DNA from 4 places in the Vibrio sp. Vb0667 genome. Region 1 is predicted to be linked to each of the others. Evidence: predicted binding sites of a transcription regulator. Region 1 holds the regulator's gene; each other region holds the start of a gene.
The links. Region 1 encodes CRP, which controls carbon source genes, mostly activating them, when cyclic AMP is high. Its sites were predicted from a motif close to TGTGANNNNNNTCACA; they were not measured.
Positions count from the first base shown of each region.

Region 2: a site for CRP is predicted at 1,924-1,939, ahead of gltB (glutamate synthase large subunit). Genes of this name have one in related genera too.
Region 3: a site for CRP is predicted at 3,908-3,923, ahead of R8269_RS12315 (NupC/NupG family nucleoside CNT transporter). Genes of this name have one in related genera too.
Region 4: a site for CRP is predicted at 2,970-2,985, ahead of R8269_RS10060 (CTP synthase). Genes of this name have one in related genera too.

Region 1 is NZ_JAWPOL010000026.1:34,825-40,316, reverse strand. It holds gene R8269_RS18665 (TIGR02444 family protein) at 1-9, shown strand, start outside; gene R8269_RS18660 (hydrolase) at 97-1,104, shown strand; gene R8269_RS18655 (YheU family protein) at 1,138-1,350, shown strand; gene R8269_RS18650 (phosphoribulokinase) at 1,494-2,363, shown strand; gene crp (cAMP-activated global transcriptional regulator CRP) at 2,604-3,236, shown strand; gene R8269_RS18640 (DUF1338 domain-containing protein) at 3,373-4,164, opposite strand; gene astD (succinylglutamate-semialdehyde dehydrogenase) at 4,413-5,492, opposite strand, start outside.
Region 2 is NZ_JAWPOL010000011.1:41,697-47,188, forward strand. It holds gene gltB (glutamate synthase large subunit) at 1-1,667, opposite strand, end outside; gene R8269_RS12645 (TIGR01212 family radical SAM protein) at 2,219-3,178, shown strand; gene R8269_RS12650 (GGDEF domain-containing protein) at 3,214-4,959, shown strand; gene arcB (aerobic respiration two-component sensor histidine kinase ArcB) at 5,197-5,492, shown strand, end outside.
Region 3 is NZ_JAWPOL010000010.1:95,922-101,413, forward strand. It holds gene deoA (thymidine phosphorylase) at 1-1,022, opposite strand, end outside; gene deoC (deoxyribose-phosphate aldolase) at 1,120-1,896, opposite strand; gene R8269_RS12310 (hypothetical protein) at 1,987-2,121, shown strand; gene R8269_RS12315 (NupC/NupG family nucleoside CNT transporter) at 2,480-3,763, opposite strand; gene R8269_RS12320 (TatD family hydrolase) at 3,968-4,741, opposite strand; gene R8269_RS12325 (DUF5363 family protein) at 4,728-4,925, opposite strand; gene prfC (peptide chain release factor 3) at 5,020-5,492, opposite strand, start outside.
Region 4 is NZ_JAWPOL010000007.1:107,499-112,990, forward strand. It holds gene eno (phosphopyruvate hydratase) at 1-1,166, opposite strand, end outside; gene R8269_RS10060 (CTP synthase) at 1,245-2,885, opposite strand; gene mazG (nucleoside triphosphate pyrophosphohydrolase) at 3,091-3,894, opposite strand; gene relA (GTP diphosphokinase) at 4,244-5,492, opposite strand, start outside.

The sequences.
Region 1 (5,492 bases):
CGCCCATAAATCTGTAGAATACCTATAATCTTTATAAAGGATTATATTAATAAGTTCTTCAACGGACACCGAAGGACCGCATAAGAGCAGTTAGGTATGACACAATTTTTCGCAGCCGCCGGGATCAAAAACCCGCATCTCCAAACGCTTTTGCCGCGTTTTATTCGCAAAAAAGCGTTGTTTACGCCGATTTGGCAAACCCTCGATACATCCGATGGCGACTTTCTCGATCTCGCGTGGAGCGAGGACCCAACCCAAGAGCCTGCACAAAAAAAGCCGATTTTTGTTTTATTTCATGGGTTAGAGGGGTGCTTCTATAGCCCTTATGCCAATGGGTTAATGAATGCATTTGCTCAATCTGGATGGCTGTCGGTGATGATGCATTTTCGTGGCTGCAGCGGTAAACCAAACAAAAAAGCACGAGCTTACCATTCGGGTGAAGTGACGGATGCTCGTTACTTCCTAGAGCACCTTGAACAACGTTTTCCTGATCACCCCAAAGTTGCGGTTGGTATTTCTCTTGGCGGTAACATGTTGGCGAATTATTTAGCCCAATATAAAGACCACCCTATTTTGAATGCAGCGACTATTATCTCAGCGCCTTTAGACCTAGCAGCGTGTGCAAACCGTATTGAACAAGGCTTTTCGAAAGTGTATCGCCGTTACCTACTCTCTTCACTCAAACGCAACGCGTTGCAAAAACATCACTTGTTGCATGGCGAGCTCGCTTTGTCTTACAACTCAATAAAACGTGTCACACGATTGTATGAATTCGATGATTTGATCACGGCACCACTGCACGGCTTTAAAGACGCACAAGATTATTACGACCAATGCTCTGGCTTAAGTAAACTACAGCAAATCACGCTACCGACACTGATCATCCATGCCAAAGACGATCCGTTCATGACCGACGATGTGATCCCGAAGTTTGTTCTGCCAGATAACATTGATTACCGTCTCTTTGAGCACGGCGGCCATGTTGGCTTCCTGACAGGAACGGCGTTAAAACCTAAGTTTTGGTTGGAGGAAGCGCTGCCTGCGTATTACGAAAGTATCGCCGCAGATTACCTTTCTGCTGTATCCAAGCAACGAACGCAGTAAACTAGCCGCTCATCATAAAAGTTAGAGGTATTTATGATCATTCCATGGCAAGACATTGCGCCGGAAACATTGGAAAACTTAATTCGTGAATTCGTCTTACGCGAAGGAACGGATTACGGAACCGTCGAGGTTTCTTTGCAAGACAAAATTGATCAAGTTAAAGCTCAATTGGAAAAAGGTGAAGCGGTTATCGTGTTCTCTGAGCTACACGAAACCGTCGATATTCAGCATAAAACAAAATTTTAGACCCTTCACATTTTACCGTATCCCACTCGATGACAAGGTATTGTTACGTGCTAAGGTATTGTTACGTGCTATAGTGGGATATCGACCGTGCAGTAGTAACTCTACTGCACATTACAGGTAAGTAATTTTCGACAAGGTTTGTCATGTCAGCTAAACACCCAATTATTGCGGTTACTGGTTCGTCCGGTGCCGGCACGACCACTACATCTGAAGCCTTCCGTAAAATGTTCAATATGATGAACGTTAAACCCGCATGGGTTGAAGGCGATAGCTTCCATCGCTTTACTCGCCCAGAAATGGACATCGAAATTCGCAAAGCCCGCGAGCAAGGTCGACACATTAGCTACTTTGGCCCACAAGCTAATGACTTCCCGGGATTAGAAGAGTTTTTCCGTAAGTTCGGGCATGACGGCACTGGCAGCGTGCGCCGTTATCTGCACACGTTTGACGAAGCGGTTCCCTACAATCAAATGCCAGGCACGTTTACACCGTGGCAAGACTTACCCGAAAACAGCGACGTGCTGTTTTATGAAGGGTTACATGGTGGCGTGGTCGATGGCGATGTTAATGTTGCTCAACATGTGGATTTCTTAATCGGCATGGTGCCGATTGTGAACTTAGAGTGGATACAAAAATTCGTACGTGACACTCGCGATCGCGGCCATTCGCGTGAAGCGGTAATGGACTCAATCGTGCGATCCATGGACGATTACCTCAACTATATCACTCCGCAGTTTTCTCGTACTCACATCAACTTCCAGCGCGTACCGACCGTTGATACTTCCAACCCACTTAATGCAAAAGGCATCCCTAGTTTGGATGAGAGTTTTGTGGTGATTCGCCTACGCGGTATCAAGAATGTCGACTTCCCATATCTGCTGGCCATGATTGATGGCTCATTCATGTCACGCCACAACACGATTGTCGTACCCGGCGGTAAGATGAGCTTTGCAATGGAGCTCATAGTTCGGCCTATCCTACAACAGCTCATCGAAACAGGGAAAATTGGCTAAAAACCTGCCTGCGAAGATGTTTACTTTTCATACCGTGATCATGTGCACAGTTTTGCTTACAAAATCTCAATCATGGCACGATTAAAATCAAGAAATCGTTTTCGAAAAAGGATACTATTTCTTACCGAAACACAAGAGAGCTTGCAGCATATAAAAAGTGCTCTTATTCTAGTAGGCCTAATTCAGGCTTAGCTAAAATATGGATAGCGCAAGCGTACCCTGCAGAGGAAGTGAGATATTATGGTTCTAGGTAAACCTCAAACCGACCCAACATTAGAGTGGTTTCTTTCACACTGTCATATTCATAAGTACCCTTCAAAGAGCACGCTAATTCACGCGGGCGAAAAGGCAGAAACTTTGTACTACATCGTTAAAGGTTCTGTTGCGGTTCTTATCAAAGACGAAGAAGGTAAGGAGATGATCCTTTCTTACCTAAACCAAGGAGACTTTATTGGTGAACTTGGTCTATTCGAGGAAGACCAAGAGCGCACAGCTTGGGTTCGTGCTAAATCTCCTTGTGAAGTTGCTGAAATTTCTTTCAAGAAGTTCCGTCAGCTTATCCAAGTAAACCCAGACATCCTAATGCGTCTTTCTGCGCAGATGGCTCGTCGTCTTCAAGTAACTAGCCAAAAAGTGGGTGACCTGGCGTTCCTAGACGTAACTGGTCGTATCGCTCAGACGCTTCTGAACCTTGCAAAACAACCAGACGCAATGACTCATCCAGACGGCATGCAAATCAAGATCACTCGTCAAGAAATCGGTCAAATTGTTGGCTGTTCTCGTGAGACAGTAGGTCGTATCTTGAAGATGCTAGAAGAGCAGAACCTAATCTCTGCTCACGGTAAAACCATCGTGGTTTACGGTACTCGTTAATCTCGAACTAGAGTGACACGAACAAAATTATAAAAGCCACCAATGGCAACATTGGTGGCTTTTTATTTACTCATGACCAAATGAGATAGGGTGCAGCGAACACTAATGAGTAAGCTTAACAGGTTAACCCTAAAACTTAGCCATTCGTGCTTTCAAAGATTTTGTCAGCTGAAGCGGCCACGAAACCTGGGTACAAATCACCATTTTCCATCGGATAGCGCTTAGCAAATTCATAAAACCCGCCAGGGATAATTTCAGTGCCTTCGCTAAAACGAACCGCTACTTTATCTGCCATGGTCGATGACTGCTCTAGCAACACCTCAGGAGTGCCCTTCACTTCACCACCATTTTCATTAATGGTAAACCCAGCGGTACGCAGATGATCGTTTACCTGCTTCACTTCTTCATATTCATTGAGCTGGTTAACGCTCACCGTGAAGTGGTTTGCTCCGTAACCATGCGCCGCAAGCCAAGATGCGTACTCACTTTCTTTAGCCAACGTTTGGTAATCAGCAAAGCTTAAATCCCACAAGCGTCCACCATGTAAGAATGCGCTATCGTTCAGCTTGTCAGCATCGACTTGTGCCACCAAATTTTTCACAATCTCTTGTAGCTCAGACGAGCACTCTTCAACTTTTAGCTCACTAATAAATACTTTAGGTTGCTTCGGATCTGGGTGCTCATAGTGCTTAGCAACCAGCTTTTTGCTTTCGAAAACGTAATCACCACACGCCTTGTAACCAATAGCTACAAATGGCTTAGCTAGAGTTTCAATACCAAGAGGCGCGATATTGAAGGTACGTAAAGCTATATGATCATTAATCAGAGGCTCATCTTCTTGAAGCAGCTGATGCACTTTAGCAGCCGAAGGGCAAAGACGTTGAATGTAATCTTGCCATAGCGATTCAAATAACACATCGGGCGTCATAACGACTCCTTGTTACGAGATGTAGAGTTTAAAGGTAAGCGGAAGTTGGCTGCTCGTTCACAACAAAAGTTGTCCAGAATAATGAACGAGCAACCATCAACCTGTGACGGTAAATGCCAGTCAGTCAACACGCTTTTCCGAGTCTTTGCTCACTTTTCGTGTTCTGCCAACGATCACTACAACCCATACCTAAATGATGCGCCGGCAAGGTGAGCCGCAATGCATAGTTGCGACTCTATTATTAAAACTTATAGCGCTACACCTGGACTCAATGTTGCAGGCAAGACAGTCTCTTGACCTTCCATTGATGCCATTGGGTACGCACAGTAATCTGCTGCGTAGTAAGCGCTTGGGCGCAAGTTACCCGACGCTCCCGGACCACCAAATGGCGCATCACCACTTGCACCAGTGAGCTGGCGGTTACGGTTCACGATACCTGCACGAATGTGGTCAACGAAGTATTCCCATTCTTGGTCGTCGGTTGAGACCAAACCAGCAGATAAGCCAAAGCGCGTATCGTTTGCTAGCGCCACGGCTTTGTCTAACCCTTCGTAACGCACCACTTGCAGAAGTGGGCCGAAGTATTCTTCATCTGGTAACTCAGCAATGTTCGTTACATCAATGATGCCAGGAGAAACAAACGCCGCCTCTCCTGCTTTCGCTTCAATCAAGCTTTCACCGCCAAGAGACTGTAGATTAGCTTGTGCATCAAGAATAAACTTGGCTGCCGCGACCGAAATTTGCGGTCCCATAAATGGCGCAGGTTCTGCAAATGGTTGGTCTACGCGAATATTGCGTGTCGCTTCGACGAGCTTAGTGATAAGCGCATCGCCTTTTTCACCCAATGGCACATACAAACGACGAGCACACGTACAACGCTGCCCAGCACTGATAAACGCTGACTGGATGATGGTGTAAACCGTGGCATCCAAATCACCATATTTATCAGAGATCACCATCGGGTTATTACCACCCATTTCTAGTGCGAGCATCTTGCCCGGTTGACCAGCAAATTGACGGTGTAATACATGCCCCGTATTCGCGCTACCCGTAAACAGTACGCCATCAATGCCTTTAGCGTCAGCGAGGGCGATACCAGTTTCTTTCGCGCCTTGAACAAGGTTAATCACGCCTTTCGGCAGACCGGCTTCTTCCCATAGCTTCATTGCCAATTCACCCGTCCATGGCGTTTGCTCAGACGGTTTGAAGACTACCGTGTTACCAGCCAGTAGCGCTGGCACAATGTGACCATTTGGTAGGTGGCCTGGGAAGTTGTAAGGACCAAACACCGCCATCACGCCCAATGGGCGGTGGCGCAATACGATTTG
Region 2 (5,492 bases), on a different contig from region 1:
GTCAGAAGGTTTTGGTCTTTACCCAAGTAAGTGTTCAGCGACATAACCATACGCTCACGGATCGGGTCGATCGGTGGGTTGGTTACCTGTGCGAACAGCTGCTTGAAGTAGTTAGAAAGATGTTGAGACTGATGAGATAGAACCGCAAGAGGCCAGTCGGCACCCATTGCTGATAATGGCTCTTTCGCGTCATTCGCCATTGGAACGATGATTTCGTTCACTTCTTCAGTGCTTACGCCAAACGCTTGTTGGCGGTGTAGAAGGTGTTCTGGCTTAGGTTGGCTGAACTGGTTGCTCGCATCTGGCAGCTTCTTCAAGCTCAGTAGGTTTTCTTCTACCCATTTCTCGTAAGGCTGTGCCGTTGCGATGGTGTCTTTCACTTCTTCATCGGAGATGATGCGACCTTGCTCTAGGTCTGCAACGAAGATACGACCCGGTTGTAGACGACCACGGAACTCTACGTTCTCTGGTTCAATATCCACAACACCAGATTCAGATGCCATCACTAGGAAGTTATCTTTGGTCACTGTGTAGCGAGAAGGGCGCAAACCGTTACGGTCTAGTGTCGCACCAACTTGAACACCATCAGTAAAACATACTGAAGCAGGACCATCCCATGGTTCCATGATGTTCGCGTGGTACTGATAGAACGCGCGACGTTTAGGATCCATGTTTTTGTTTTCTTGCCATGCTTCCGGGATCATCATCATCAATGCGTGTGGCAGGCTGCGACCAGAAAGAACTAGGAGCTCAAGTGCCATATCGAAGTTAGATGAATCCGAGCTGCCTTCCTGACAGATTGGAAGAAGCATGTCGATTTCAGCCTGAGTAAACAGGTCTGATTCTAGGATTGCTTCACGGGCTTTCATCCAGTTCAAGTTACCGCGAACTGTATTGATTTCGCCGTTGTGGGCAATGTAACGGAAAGGCTGTGCAAGACGCCATTTCGGGAAGGTGTTGGTAGAGAAACGAGAGTGTACCAGTGCCAGTGCAGTCACCATGGTCGGGTTTTGCAGATCGAGGAAGTACTGAGGTACTTGCTCGGTCGTTAACTGACCTTTGTACACCAATGTCTTGTAAGACATGGAGTTAATGTAGAAGTCGTCACCAATGTTCGAAACGCTTTCTAGGCAAACACGTACTGTGTAGTTACGAAGCACGTACAGTTTGCGTTCTAGTTCTTCAGGTGTGATGCCAGGGCCACCAGAGATAAACACATGCTCAAACTGAGGCTCTGTGCTTAGTGGGTCTGCACCAATCATTGAGTTATCGGTTGGCAATACGCGGTAGCCGATAACTTCAAGATCTAGACGTTGTGCGTTACGTTCTAGAATGTCACGGCATTGCTCGCGTTTGTATTCGTCTTTCGGGAAAAGAACGACACCAACACCATACTTTTCAAACGAAGGCAGTTTAATGCCTAGCTTAACGGCTTCTTCTAATAGGAATTCATGAGGTTTTTGTAGCAAGATACCCGCACCATCACCGCTGCATGGGTCACAACCTTGACCACCACGGTGTTCCATGCGAGCCAGCATATCCAATGCTTGAGTCACTACTTCATGAGATTTACGGTTTTTAAGGTGAGCAACAAAACCGATACCACAAGCGTCATGCTCCAGTTCCGGAGTGTACAGACCCTGTGGATTTTGCTCTCTATCTACCATAGATACATCCTTCCAGTTCAATGTCGACGCAAAAGTACCGGGCAGCAAATACTACCTAGACTATTGATTACGTCTTGTCCTTTATATTTATTATCGCCACCGATCTAGGTTGACCGGTCTTGATTCCTTTCCGTATCTCGCAGGAAAAGTTTTGCGAGAAAAACAATCCTTGGTGGTATCCCTTTATTTATTATCACTATCTAGTGATTTATATAGGTAGGAGTGGGATAACACCGACAAATCCCGCAGTGTGCTTTGTAATAAAAGTCACAAAAATAACGGGGTTGTGTAAGTATCCTACAATTTTGTCACTTCAGAATGCAATGAAAAACTCGGCGTTGTGACCCAATTTTTTCGTTTAATTATGCATTTTTAGTTTAACATTTACGCAACATGAACGATTTTTGTCTTTAATTATGCAAGTTTATTGATTTTGACCCGCATAATGGGTGTTTGAATTGATTAATATTGTGTGTTTTTTCTTGCAGGGATGTAATTTATTTACACAGATCGTAGTGAGATTGATTACGATTTATTGTTGGTGAGAATTTATGCAGTTACATGAGTTGGTCAATACAATCGGCCAAGATCTTCAGCGTCGATACGGTGAAAAGGTTCATAAGTTAACATTGCACGGTGGATTTAGTTGCCCTAACCGCGATGGCACGATTGGGCGGGGAGGATGTACATTTTGCAATGTGGCTTCGTTTGCAGATGAAGAAGTCCAGATAAAAAGCATTCACGAACAGTTAAAAGATCGCGCAGGTGAAATTCACAGAGCGAAGAAATATCTCGCTTATTTTCAGGCCTACACCAGTACCTATGCCGAGGTACAAGTTCTCAAAAACATGTATGAGGAAGCACTAAAGGCTGCAGACATGGTTGGTCTTTGTGTGGGGACGCGTCCTGATTGCGTCCCTGATGCGGTATTGGATTTACTGTCGGGCTATGTACAGCAAGGTTATGAAATTTGGCTAGAACTAGGTCTTCAAACCGCCAACAATGACACCCTAAAACGTATCAATCGTGGTCATGACTTTGAGTGTTATGCCGAAATCACTAAGCGTGCGCGAACACTTGGAATCAAGGTTTGTACTCACTTAATTGTGGGTTTACCCAAAGAAACCCGCGCCGAAAATATTGAAACGCTGCAAAAAGTGTTGGCCGTGGGAACGGATGGCATCAAGTTACATGGCTTGCATATTGTCGAAGGTAGCACCATGGCGAAAGCTTGGCGTGCTGGAAAGCTAGAAGCCCCTGAATTAGAAGAATATGTTGCGATCGCCAGTGAAATGATTCGTATGACACCACCAGATGTGATTTATCATCGCGTTTCATCAGCAGCTAGGAGGCCCACGTTATTATCGCCTCTGTGGTGTGAAAACCGTTGGCTAGCGATGACGGAAATTGGTCGAGATCTCAGTGCTCATGGTGCTCAAGGGAGTCTTACGGGGAATACCTTTATCTATACTAAACCGGAATTAATAGCAGATCGCTCAATAAATAACTGATATATTTTAACCAGTGTTCTTTGAAGGTTTAAACGATGGATCAGTTACTCAATTGGCTTTGGGGTGGTCAAGGCGGTTATGGCTATGTCGTCTTGTTGTTAATCGCAGGCGTGTGCGCGTTAGCACTGATCTATTTGCACTTTCAGACATCACTTAAGCAACTAGTAACGGATTCTCCCTATCCAGTCATAGTGGTGGACACTAGCCATGCTCAGCTCTTGCTATCTAACCAGGCTGCGATGCAGTTATTAGGCATTCGCTCTTTGGGAACGGGGTATTTGTATCCTGCTTTATTCGATATTCATGAGCTTGAGCAGTTTCTCGAGCGCTTCTCTAGTCGTCATTTTCGTCAGCAGGCTTTTGACTGGCGACTATCTGATAGTGAATCTATTAAAGTGGAGCTGTCAGGCAGAAAGAGTTTATTGCGCAATCATCGAGTTTGGATTCTTTATGCTCAGCCATATCAAGCCACTCACCAAGAGCAGCAACAAGAACTTGCCCAATTAATCATCGCACGTTCGGCATTAGACTCACTTTCAGAGCTGATTTGTACCCAAGACCGCCAAGGCAATCTATTAACGACCAATCGAGCATTTGATCAATTCTGGCAAGGGCGAAGGGAAGAAGCTTGCGCATCCAAGGCCTTGGGTGAGATGACCAGAAAAAGCGAACGTAAATGGACAACGGATCCACAAGGTCGAAGTTGCTTATTGGAAGTCAATCAAAACTCTCTTGTTTCGCCGAGTGGTGAGCTTATCGGTACGCTGTCTATTAGTCATGACGTGACTGAATGGCACAAGATGCAACAGAATCTGCGAGATGAAATGGAGCGTCGCAAAGATACAGAGGTGGCGCTAGCGCAAAGAGATACTATCTTACAAACGATTCTGGATGCCAGTCCGGACTCTATTGGTATTTTCAATGAGAACATGGTCTATCAAGCGTGTAATCAGCCTTTTGTTAAGGCGTTAGGCATTTCAAAAATTTCTGATTTGATAGGTAAGCGCCTCCAAGACGTGATTCCTAAAGAGATGTACGCGCGCTTAGCAGACAGTGACTTAGAAGCATTACGCCAGTTAGAGCCAGTTCGATACATAGATAAAGTCGTGAGTAGTGATGGTAAAAGTACGTGGTTTGATGTGGTGAAATCGCCTTTTAAAGATAAAGCATCAGGAACGAATGGTGTGCTGATCATGGCGCGTGATATTTCTGAGCGTTATCTTGCAGAACAAAAGTTGGAAAAAGCCAACCTAGAGTTAGAAAAATTGAGCTTTATGGATAGCTTAACTCAAGTATCGAACCGACGCCGTTTTGACGAACAGCTGCAGGTATTGTGGTACCACCACGCTCGAGAAAAGCTGCCGCTCACCATCATGTTATGTGACATCGACTTTTTCAAAGATTACAACGACTGTTACGGTCACCAACAAGGTGATGAAGCGTTAGTCAGTGTCGCTACCGTGTTTACACAAGTCATCAATCGTTCTTCGGATTGTGTTGCGCGTTATGGTGGCGAGGAGTTTGGTTTTATATTGCCGAATACCACCACGGAAGGTGCGCGCAACGTAGCGCAGCGTATTCATGAGAAAATTCTACAGCTTGATATGGAACACGACAGTTCAGAAGCATCTGAACGCCTTACCGTCAGTATCGGTCTGGTCTCTTACATTCCTCAGCATGGTGATGAACCCGAAATGGGCATCGCTATGGCTGACAGTGCGTTATACCAAGCTAAAGCTGATGGACGTAATCGCACCTGTATCCACCCCAGTTCTTGCTAACGCTTTGTGACCGCTTGCTCTAAGTTGATAGCTGATTGTTTAAATCACCGTATTAAACACGTTAAACTTACAGAAGCCTGTGCGCTCGTTGGTTTATCTTTCTATCTCGTGTCACAAGCGCAGATCGCACCGTGTGTTTTTCACTAATCAAACAGACCTAAATTGCGTTAGGTCGAGTGCATTTACCTGTTTTTCATCATCGAATGGCGCTATCTAGCCACCACCATGGAGTAGTTAATGAAACCCATGAAAAATCTCGCCCAGTATTATGTCGACTTGCTAGTCAAACTGGGGATTGTTCGCTTCTCTATTTTGCTAGCCCTTGCGCTGGTGGCATTAGCTGTTGTGGTGCAGGTAGGGATTACTTTAGCTCTCAAAGGGCGAGTAGATGATATCGACATTGTCCGTTCGGTGTTTTTTGGTCTATTGATCACCCCTTGGGCGGTTTACTTCCTCTCTGTGGTTGTCGATCAACTAGAAGAGTCTCGCCAGCGTTTAACTAAGCTGGTGTCCAAACTGAAGGACATGCGTTC
Region 3 (5,492 bases), on a different contig from region 1:
TTAATGATTGCTGCTTTTTCTAAGTAGTTGTCGTAGTTTTCTACGAAGTCCGCAGGGCCGCCTAAACCGGCAACCATCTTGCCGAAGCACTCAGCCGCTTTGCCGTTATCCAGCACTTCCATCAGTTTTGCGCGTGCGTCTTCTGTGTTCTCAGCAAGCTTGCCAAGTACTAACATTTCAGCACATGAAGCCATGGTCACTTCAAGTAGACGAGGATTACGGTATTCACCCGTTAAGAAACGAACCGCTTCACGAACTTCCACTGCGTTACCCGCTGAAGACGCCAATACTTGGTTCATGTCCGTAAGAATTGCCGTAGTTTTAGTGCCAGCACCGTTTGCTACCGCAACGATTGATTTTGCTAGCTCTTCAGACGCTTCGTAAGTTGGCATAAATGCACCTGAACCCACTTTTACGTCCATCACTAGCGATTCCAGACCCGCCGCCAGTTTCTTAGAAAGGATCGACGCCGTAATCAGGGAGATATTGTCTACCGTTGCGGTAATATCACGAGTCGCGTAAACACGCTTATCCGCAGGAGCAAGGTCACCAGTTTGACCGATGATCGCCACACCAGCGTCTTTGGTTACTTGACCAAAAACATCGTTGCTCGGCGTAATGTTGTAACCAGGGATAGATTCAAGTTTATCCAGCGTACCGCCTGTATGACCAAGACCGCGGCCAGAGATCATAGGTACGAAACCGCCACACGCTGCCACCATTGGGCCAAGCATTAAAGAAGTTACGTCACCCACACCACCGGTTGAGTGTTTGTCGACAATTGGACCACCGAAGTTCATGTGGCTCCAGTCGATAACCATGCCCGAATCACGCATTGCACACGTTAAGGCGATGCGCTCATCCATGGTCATTTCATTAAAGAAAATCGTCATAGCAAACGCCGCAATCTGACCTTCAGATACCGTGTTGTTCGCTACGCCTTGAATAAAGAAGTTGATTTCGTCTGCGGTAAGTACTTCACCGTCACGTTTTTTACGAATGATTTCTTGTGGTAAATACATTAGTGCCTCCCAAGCTCTTTTGAGCCATGGTTGTAGTAGGATAGAAGAGGTTTGGTAGCACCCGTTTAGGTGCTACCGTTCAGACGTATTATTGGAATTAGTACGCTGTTGGATCAGCGACGTCGTCCGATACTTCTAATGTATTTAGTAGGTTGGTTAGCAGGCTAGACGCACCAAAACGGTAGTGACGAGCATCAACCCAGTTGTCACCTAGGATTTCGTCAGCCATTGCTAGGTATGCTGCTGCGTCTTCAGCAGTGCGCACACCACCTGCTGGTTTGAAACCAACAGTTTCTGCAACACCCATGTCGCGAATAACTTCAAGCATCATGCGAGCGTATTCTGGTGTTGCGTTTACTGGCACTTTACCAGTTGAAGTTTTAATGAAGTCAGCACCTGCTTCAATACAGATTTGAGATGCTTTCTTGATTAGTGCTTCTTCTTTTAGTTCACCTGTTTCGATGATCACTTTAAGAAGAATGTCACCACAAGCTTCTTTACATTGCTTAACTAGTTCGAAGCCTACTTTCTCATCACCCGCCATTAGCGCGCGGTAAGGAAAAACTACGTCAACTTCGTCTGCACCGTAAGCAACCGCCGCTTTTGTTTCAGCAACTGCGATTTCAATGTCGTCGTTACCATGTGGGAAGTTCGTTACTGTTGCAATACGAACCTCTGGCGTACCTTGCTCACGAAGTGTCTTCTTAGCAATAGGAATAAAGCGAGGGTAAATACAAATTGCAGCTGTGTTGCCTACTGCTGTTTTCGCGTCATGACATAGTGAGATCACTTTTGCATCAGTGTCATCGTCATTCAACGTAGTTAGGTCCATAAGTTTAAGTGCACGTAGCGCTGCTGCTTTTAAATCGCTCATTTCTATCTCCGATCAATATTCAAAAAATTCACTACTCAGCCTTACATCACGTCTTTAACTATAATCAACAAGTCGAGACAATGTGAGTAAATGGCTAAACAGTCTATTAATGAACGGACTTGGTTCCCTGAAGACTCGGCATATACAGCGAAAATTTATCATATGCCAATTGCTATCCTTGTCACCGCACAGTACCAGTTTGGCCTATGGCACAACAATCTATGATTGCGGTGTCTTTAATATCACATCACAAAGCAAAACGCCTATTAGATCTGATATTGCAGGGCAATTCATTTGCCCATCGATTATGTAATATTCATTACGTGATTAAGAATCAAGCTTAACCACTATCCTGTGATTAATACATTATAGAGTTTCACCGCAAAACTGTAGCACCAAATAGAGCGCAAACGGTTTGTATCTCAAAATTTCCTAGCCCCTATTCCATTGACTGCGTAATACCTCGACTAAGGCAAACACCCGATGAAATTTTGGAGCCCGAAAAACGAAAAATGCCCCGCAGCAATCTCTTGCTACAGGGCATGATGTAAAACGGCGTCTATATATTAAGAACCGATTCTAATTATAGTGCTGCAAGGCTTAAGCAGAAGCCTGCAATTGTCGCTGCCATAAGGTTAGACAACGTACCTGCAAGAACTGCTTTAACACCCATGCGAGCGATGTCACTACGACGGTTTGGTGCAAGGCTACCTAGACCACCAAGTAGAATCGCGATAGAAGAAAGGTTCGCGAAACCACATAGTGCGAATGAGATGATAGCTGTTGTCTTCTCAGACATTACTTCACCAGTTGCCGCGATTACTTGAGCGTTTTCACCTAGATATGGTGTGAAGTTCAAGTAAGCAACGAATTCGTTCACTACGATTTTCTGACCGATGAATGAACCAGCTGTTACAGCTTCTGCCCATGGAACACCGATTAGGAATGCTAGTGGAGAGAACGCGTAACCTAGGATTAGCTCTAGTGTTAGTTCTGGCATGCCGAACCAACCACCGATGCCACCTAGCATACCGTTGATTAGCGCGATTAGACCAACGAATGCGATTAGCATTGCACCTACGTTAAGCGCAAGTTGTAGACCAGAAGCCGCACCGCCCGCAGCTGCGTCGATTACGTTAACTGGTTTGTCGTCACCGCCGTCCATCGCTTCTTCGATACTTTCGTGAGGCTGGTCAGTCTCTGGGTGAAGGATTTTAGCGAACAGTAGACCACCTGGTGCTGCCATGAATGATGCCGCAACTAGGTACTCTAGTGGAACACCCATAGATGCGTAACCAGCTAGTACACCACCAGCAACAGAAGCTAGACCACCACACATTACCGCGAATAGCTCTGATTGAGTCATTTTTGGAACGAATGGGCGAACAACTAGAGGTGCCTCAGTTTGACCTACGAAAATGTTAGCTGCCGCTGACATTGATTCCGCACGAGAAGTGCCTAGCGCTTTTTGTAGTGCGCCACCAAGAATCTTGATAACCCATTGCATAACGCCAATGTAGTAAAGAACTGAAATCAGTGCAGAGAAGAAGATCAGTGTAGGAAGAACACGGAATGCGAAGATGAAACCGCCGCCGCCGAATACTTCGAACATCTTGTCAGAAACAAGACCACCGAACAGGAATGATGAACCATCGTTACCGTAGTTGATAACGTTAGAAACACCTGAAGAGAAACCGTTTAGTAGATCACGGCCCCAAGGTACATACAGAACAAATGCACCTAATGCGAATTGGATAGCGAATGCGCCACCCACAGTTCTAAAGTTGATAGCTTTTCGGTTGTTAGAAAATGCCACTGCAATCGCAAGAAGCACTACCATACCGATTAGGCTCATAAACAGGCTCATAGTTTATGACTTCCTTATAAGTTATTTATTGGCGTGTTACAAAATGGAGCTATAAAGCGGGGGCAATTATACTCATGCAGAATCAATTAAAGTAATGCCAGCCTCACACTTTCCTATAAGATTCATGATTGATTCAACCAGCTTTGTGAGTTAATTCACAATAAGCAGGAAAACGTTTTCGATTTCAAACCACATCTTTAGATTTTATTCACATATCGAGAAAGCAAAATTGCTATTTTTCCACAGTTGATAGGCAATCGATTGCTTTCGGCCGTTATGCAACTCTACGAGCTCATTAAAGACGTGAATGAGTTTGGCTGGGTGATTTGACTCCCCTTGATATCCAAGTATAGGCATATCTGGTGCGTCTGTTTCGATTACTAGGTTTTCGAGTGGTAATTTTTGAATTGCGTCGCGTGTTTTCTTGGCTCTTGGGTAGGTAATCGTTCCTCCTACACCGATAAAAAAACCTAATTTGACCCACTCCATGGCTTGCTGATAACTCCCAGAAAAAGCGTGTAGCACACCACCTCTAGGGAGATTCGCCGCTTTCACCATTTGAATGAGGCGATTGTGCGCTTTTCGGCTATGTAAAATAACTGGGAGTTCGAAGCGTCTAGCCAGCTCAAATTGAACTTCAAGTATCTTTTCTTGCAACTGTGGATCAACATCAATGGCAAAATCTAAACCACACTCTCCTATTGCCACGCACTGCTGCCCTTTTTGATTTAGATAGCCTTCTAGCTCTGTAAGGTGCTGCTCAACGTTATCTTCAAGAAAATACGGATGAAAGCCGAGCGCATAATACAAATTGGCATGTTGCTCTGCCAAAGTTTGAATACGAGCCCAGTTTTGCGGACCGACGGAAGGAATCAAAATTCTTGCGACGCCTTGCGTTTGAGCAAGCTCAAGTTGATGTGCAAAGTCATCTTGAAACACATCAAAATCAAAGTGGCAGTGCGTATCAAAGAGCTTCATCTTGACGCTTTTTATCTGTATCTGCGGGCAGAAAATCAGAGGATGGTTGGGCTTCACTCTTCTCTTCAGTTTGATGGGCTGGGTCTTTTCGATATGGGACGCAACTGCGTTTCTGATCGGGAGTTAACCCCATCTCTTTACACCAGTTGTCGTAACGCTTTAGCCCACGTTTAAACCAATTCATATCTTATCCTTATATAAAAACGCCCTTGGCTAAGTTTATAGCCAAGGGCGTTTTAAAATCTAGTTTGCGTTAAGGCTTACCCTAACCGCGCAAATTAGTGCTCACGCGTCGCACGGAAATCAACGTCAGGGAAACGCTCTTTCGCCAAGTTTAAGTTAACCATTGTTGGGGCGATATACGTTAGGTTATCACCACCATCCAATGCTAAGTTCGCTTGATTCTTGCGTTGGAACTCATCCAGTTTCTTCGCATCACCACACTCAACCCAACGAGCAGTTGCAACGTTAATGCCTTCATAAATCGCTTCAACGTTATACTCAGATTTCAAACGAGCCACAACAACATCGAACTGAAGTACACCAACGGCACCAACGATCAGATCGTTGTTCTGTAGAGGACGGAATACCTGTACCGCACCTTCTTCTGATAGCTGAACCAAACCTTTGAGAAGCTGCTTCTGCTTTAATGGATCTTTCAGGCGAATACGACGGAATAGTTCCGGAGCGAAGTTCGGAATACCAGAGAACTTCAGTGATTCACCTTGCGTAAAGGTATCACCAATCTGAA
Region 4 (5,492 bases), on a different contig from region 1:
GCTGTACCTACCGCTAGGTCAGCGATAGTTGCATCTTCAGTTTCGCCAGAACGGTGAGAGATTACTGCTGTGTAACCTGCGTCTTTAGCCATCTTGATTGCAGCTAGAGTCTCAGTTAGAGAACCGATTTGATTGAACTTGATAAGGATAGAGTTAGCTACGCCTTTCTCGATACCTTCAGCAAGGATCTTAGTGTTAGTAACGAATAGATCGTCACCTACTAGTTGAAGCTTGTCACCTAGTAGTTCAGTTTGGTGCTTGAAGCCATCCCAGTCAGACTCGTCTAGACCGTCTTCGATAGAAACGATTGGGAATTGGTTAGCTAGCTCAGCTAGGTAGTGGTTGAACTCTTCAGAAGTGAAAGTTTTACCTTCGCCTTTCATGTTGTAGATGCCAGCTTCTTTGTCGAAGAACTCAGATGCTGCACAGTCCATAGCTAGAGTAACGTCTTTACCTAGTTCGTAACCAGCAGCTGCAACAGCTTCTGCGATAACTTCTAGAGCTTCAGCGTTAGATTTAAGGTTAGGAGCGAAACCACCTTCGTCACCAACTGCAGTGCTGTAGCCTTTAGACTTAAGAACTTTAGCTAGGTTGTGGAATACTTCTGCACCGATACGTAGACCTTCTTTAAGAGTCTTAGCACCAACTGGTTGGATCATGAACTCTTGGATGTCAACGTTGTTGTCTGCGTGCTCACCACCGTTGATGATGTTCATCATTGGTAGAGGCATAGAGAACTGACCTGCAGTGCCGTTTAGCTCAGCGATGTGCTCGTATAGAGGCATGCCTTTCGCTGCAGCAGCAGCTTTAGCGTTTGCTAGAGAAACAGCTAGGATAGCGTTAGCACCGAATTTAGATTTGTTTTCAGTGCCGTCTAGTTCGATCATTACTGCGTCGATTGCAGCTTGGTCTTTAGCGTCTTTGCCAACTAGAGCTTCAGCGATTGGGCCGTTTACAGCTTCAACTGCTTTAAGAACACCTTTACCTAGGAAACGTGCTTTGTCACCGTCACGTAGCTCAAGAGCTTCGCGAGAACCAGTAGATGCGCCAGATGGAGCTGCCGCCATACCTACGAAACCGCCTTCTAGGTGTACTTCAGCTTCTACAGTTGGGTTACCACGTGAGTCGATGATTTCACGACCTAGAACTTTAACGATCTTAGACATTAATGTTTCCTCTCGTTTCAAATATAAATGTCAATCTTAAAGGGCAGCAGCACAACCTTCGCCGCCGCCCGTATCCTTTTACTTCTCGAATTCGCCGCGTGCGTTTTGGCCCGCAGCCTTAACAAAACCTGCAAACAATGGATGTCCATCGCGAGGAGTCGAGGTGAATTCTGGGTGGAACTGAGCCGCTACAAACCATGGGTGAGCTGGGTTCTCAATCATTTCCACTAACTTCTTGTCCGCAGATAGACCTGATACTTTTAGGCCTGCTTTTTCGATTTGCGGACGAAGCACGTTATTCACTTCGTAACGGTGACGGTGACGTTCATGGATCGTCGCGCTACCGTACAGTTCACGAGCTTTAGTCCCTTTCTCTAGGTGACATAGCTGTGAACCAAGACGCATTGTACCGCCTAGGTCAGACTTTTCAGTACGCTCTTCTACGCTACCTGATTCGTCTACCCACTCTGTGATCAAACCTACCACAGGGTACTTCGTCTCTTTGTTAAATTCTGTTGAATGTGCACCTTCCATACCCGCAACGTTACGCGCGTATTCGATTAGTGCAACTTGCATACCCAAACAAATACCTAGGTAAGGCACGTTATTTTCACGTGCATATTGAGCCGCACGGATCTTGCCTTCAATACCACGATCGCCGAAGCCACCTGGTACTAGGATTGCGTCCAAACCTTCTAGAAGTTCAACGCCTTTTGTTTCGATATCTTGTGAGTCTACATACTTAATTGTGACGCTTAGGCGGTTTTTCAAGCCAGCGTGTTTAAGCGCTTCGTTCACAGATTTGTATGCATCTGGTAATTCAATGTATTTACCAACCATACCGATGGTTACTTCACCAGTAGGATTTGCTTCTTCGTAGATAACCTGTTCCCATTCAGAAAGGTCTGCTTCAGGAGCAGTAATACCAAAGCGAGCACACACAAGGTCATCTAGACCTTGAGATTTAATCAACTGAGGGATCTTGTAGATAGAGTCTACATCCTTCATTGAAATTACTGCTTTTTCTGGAACATTACAGAACAGTGCGATTTTTTTACGCTCATTCGCAGGAATAACGCGATCGCTACGGCAAACTAGGATGTCTGGCTGAATACCGATAGATAGAAGTTCTTTTACAGAGTGTTGCGTCGGCTTAGTTTTCACTTCGCCCGCTGCCGCTAGGTAAGGAACAAGTGTTAGGTGCATGAACATTGCGCGCTCACGGCCTAGCTCAACAGCTAGCTGACGAATCGCTTCCATAAATGGTAGTGATTCGATATCACCAACAGTACCGCCAACTTCAACGATAGCCACATCATGGCCTTCAGAACCTGCAATAACGCGATCTTTGATTGCGTTAGTGATATGAGGGATAACTTGAATAGTTGCGCCTAGGTAGTCACCACGACGTTCTTTACGAAGTACGTCGGCATAAACACGACCTGCAGTGAAGTTGTTACGCTTGGTCATCTTGGTACGGATGAAACGCTCGTAGTGACCAAGGTCAAGGTCAGTCTCTGCGCCATCTTCTGTAACGAACACTTCACCATGCTGAGTAGGGCTCATTGTGCCCGGGTCAACGTTGATGTAAGGGTCAAGCTTCATCATAGTCACTTTAAGACCACGAGCTTCTAGAATAGCCGCAAGAGATGCTGCTGCAATACCTTTACCTAGAGAGGATACAACCCCGCCAGTAACAAAAATGTAATTTGTCGTCATGTTTAACCTGAAATTGGTTGAATGAGGGAAATGGAGTGCTTCTGGACGGGAGATAAATATACCAGAAGCTCCTTACCGCCACAACGTGAAATCTATCACACCGTAATTTTTTATTTTTTGCTTCAAATCAAAGTGAGCAAAGACAAACCAAAGTCCGTTTTCGTGTAACCAAACAAGCTGACCTTATATTATGTATTCTGCCAGTTTACCTCTGCCTCGATTCTTCTTGTTTTACTTCATCCCAAAAATGGTCGAGTTCTGATAAAGAACAATCTGTAAGTACTTTGCCTAACTGCTGGACCTTGCCTTCAACTTGTTTAAAACGTCGCGCAAACTTTACGTTTGCTTTTCCTAGCGCGACTTCTGGGTTTTTATCAAGGTGGCGAGCCAAATTGACAGTCGCAAATAGCAAATCACCGAGTTCCAACTCAACTTTCTCTTCATCGGGCTGAACTTGCAGTACCTCTTCCATGACTTCGTCAATTTCTTCTCGTACTTTATCGACAACCGGGCCAAGTGAATCCCAATCAAACCCAAATTTTGCACATTTTTTCTGAATTTTTGTAGCACGAGAAAGTGCCGGTAAAGAGTTTGGTATTGAGTCTAGGATACTTTCTTCCGCTTTGCCTACTAGGGCTTTTTCTTTTGCTTTTTCCGCTTCCCAGTTCGCGTTAATTTCCTCGTCAGATTCAAACTCAACATCTGAAAAAACATGCGGGTGGCGACGAGTCAGTTTTTCGTTCACGGTTTCGACGACATCCGAAAAGTCGAACAGCTCTTGCTCTTTCGCTAGCTGACTGTAAAAAATCACCTGAAACAACAAATCCCCTAGCTCTTCTTTTAGATTGGGCCAATCTCGATTTTGAATCGCGTCCACCACCTCGTAGGTTTCTTCTATTGTATGCGGAACGATGGTGTCAAAGGTTTGTTTTAAGTCCCAAGGGCAACCGTTTTCTGGGTCACGCAACTTCGCCATGATTTGTTCTAATTGTTCAATTGGATGACTCATTTTTTGTTCCTTTAAACCTTTCTACTAAAGAAAAAGGTGAGCGGCCAAAACCACTCACCTTCTACATTATATTTTCTCAGCAGCTTTCACTAAGTAATTGTTACTTTGACAAGGCAACAAGTTTTCGCGACTCCTGAGCATAGCCTACTATGTGATGCCCCTGAGCCGGCACGTCGGAATAAGTGCAGCTAACGCAGATAAAAAGCCAAATATGACGCAAGTGTAACTCTGTAAATAGTTGAAGTTGTAGCTAGGCGACAAACAAACGAGACTCCTGAGCATGGTTCACCATGTGATGGAGCGAGTGCGTGCAGTCAACAACGCTACAACGATAACTATGACGAGAGTTTTAGCCGAGGCGTTTCACCGTCATGACATCCTTGATCTGTTCCACACGTTTCGAAACCCGCGAAAGCACCTCAATATTGGTGACTTCTAGGTCAAAGTCCATGATGGCAAGTTGACGTCTGTAGTCGACTCGGTTCTTCATACTGGTCACTTTGATCTTTTCGTTGGCGAACAGTGTCGTAATGTCTTTGAGTAGACCACCTCGCTCCATCGCTTCAACACGCACGGTGAGGATGTATGACCCCACAAAGCCGCTGCCCCAGACTGTATCGATGATGCGCTCTGGCGCATGATGGCGCAGTTCTTCTAGCTGTTCACAGTCACTACGGTGTACTGAAATCCCACGACCTTGCGTTATGTAACCAGAGATATCGTCACCTGGAATTGGCTGACAGCAACGTGCTAGATGTGTCATTAGGTTATCGACGCCTTCTACTACAACTGCGTCTTTTTTCGGTCGGCTTTGCGCGGGTGATTTATGCTCAGCTTCTTGCAGTTTTTCCAGTGCTTGCTGATCTTCTTCCTCTGCCGTTGGCTTGTTAACTAACGCATTGATATGGTTAATTATTTGGTTGATACGCAAATCACCGCTACCTACACCAACATACAATTCATCTGGTGTTTTGACGTTAAACCGCTTGAGGGCGTAATGCTCTGCATCTTTTAACGTTGCGCCAATTTTGGCTAACTCATGCTCAAGGATTTCACGACCTGCTTCAAGGTTCTTCTCACGGCTTTGTTTTCGGAACCAGGCGTTAATTTTGGCACGCGCACGACCAGAATGAACGAAGCCTAATGATGGGTTTAACCAGTCACGTGATGGGTTAGGTTCTTTCTGAGTGATAATCTCGACTTGGTCACCCATATGTAATTTATGCGTGAACGGCACAATACGACCTCCGACTTTGGCACCGATACAACGGTGTCCCACTTCGGAGTGAATGTGATAGGCAAAATCTAGCGGCGTTGCCCCCATTGGCAAATCGACAACATCACCACGTGGTGTAAAGGCATAAACACGGTCATCAAAGACTTGGCTACGCAGCTCATCGAGCATTTCGCCAGAGTCAGACATTTCTTCTTGCCAATCCAATAGCTTACGCAGCCACGTGATCTTCTCATCATAACCGCTTCGGCTGCTTGCCCCTTCTTTATATTTCCAGTGCGCGGCAACACCCAGCTCCGACTCTTCATGCATTTGCTTGGTACGAATCTGGATCTCGATGGTTTTGCCTTCTGGCCCTAGAATT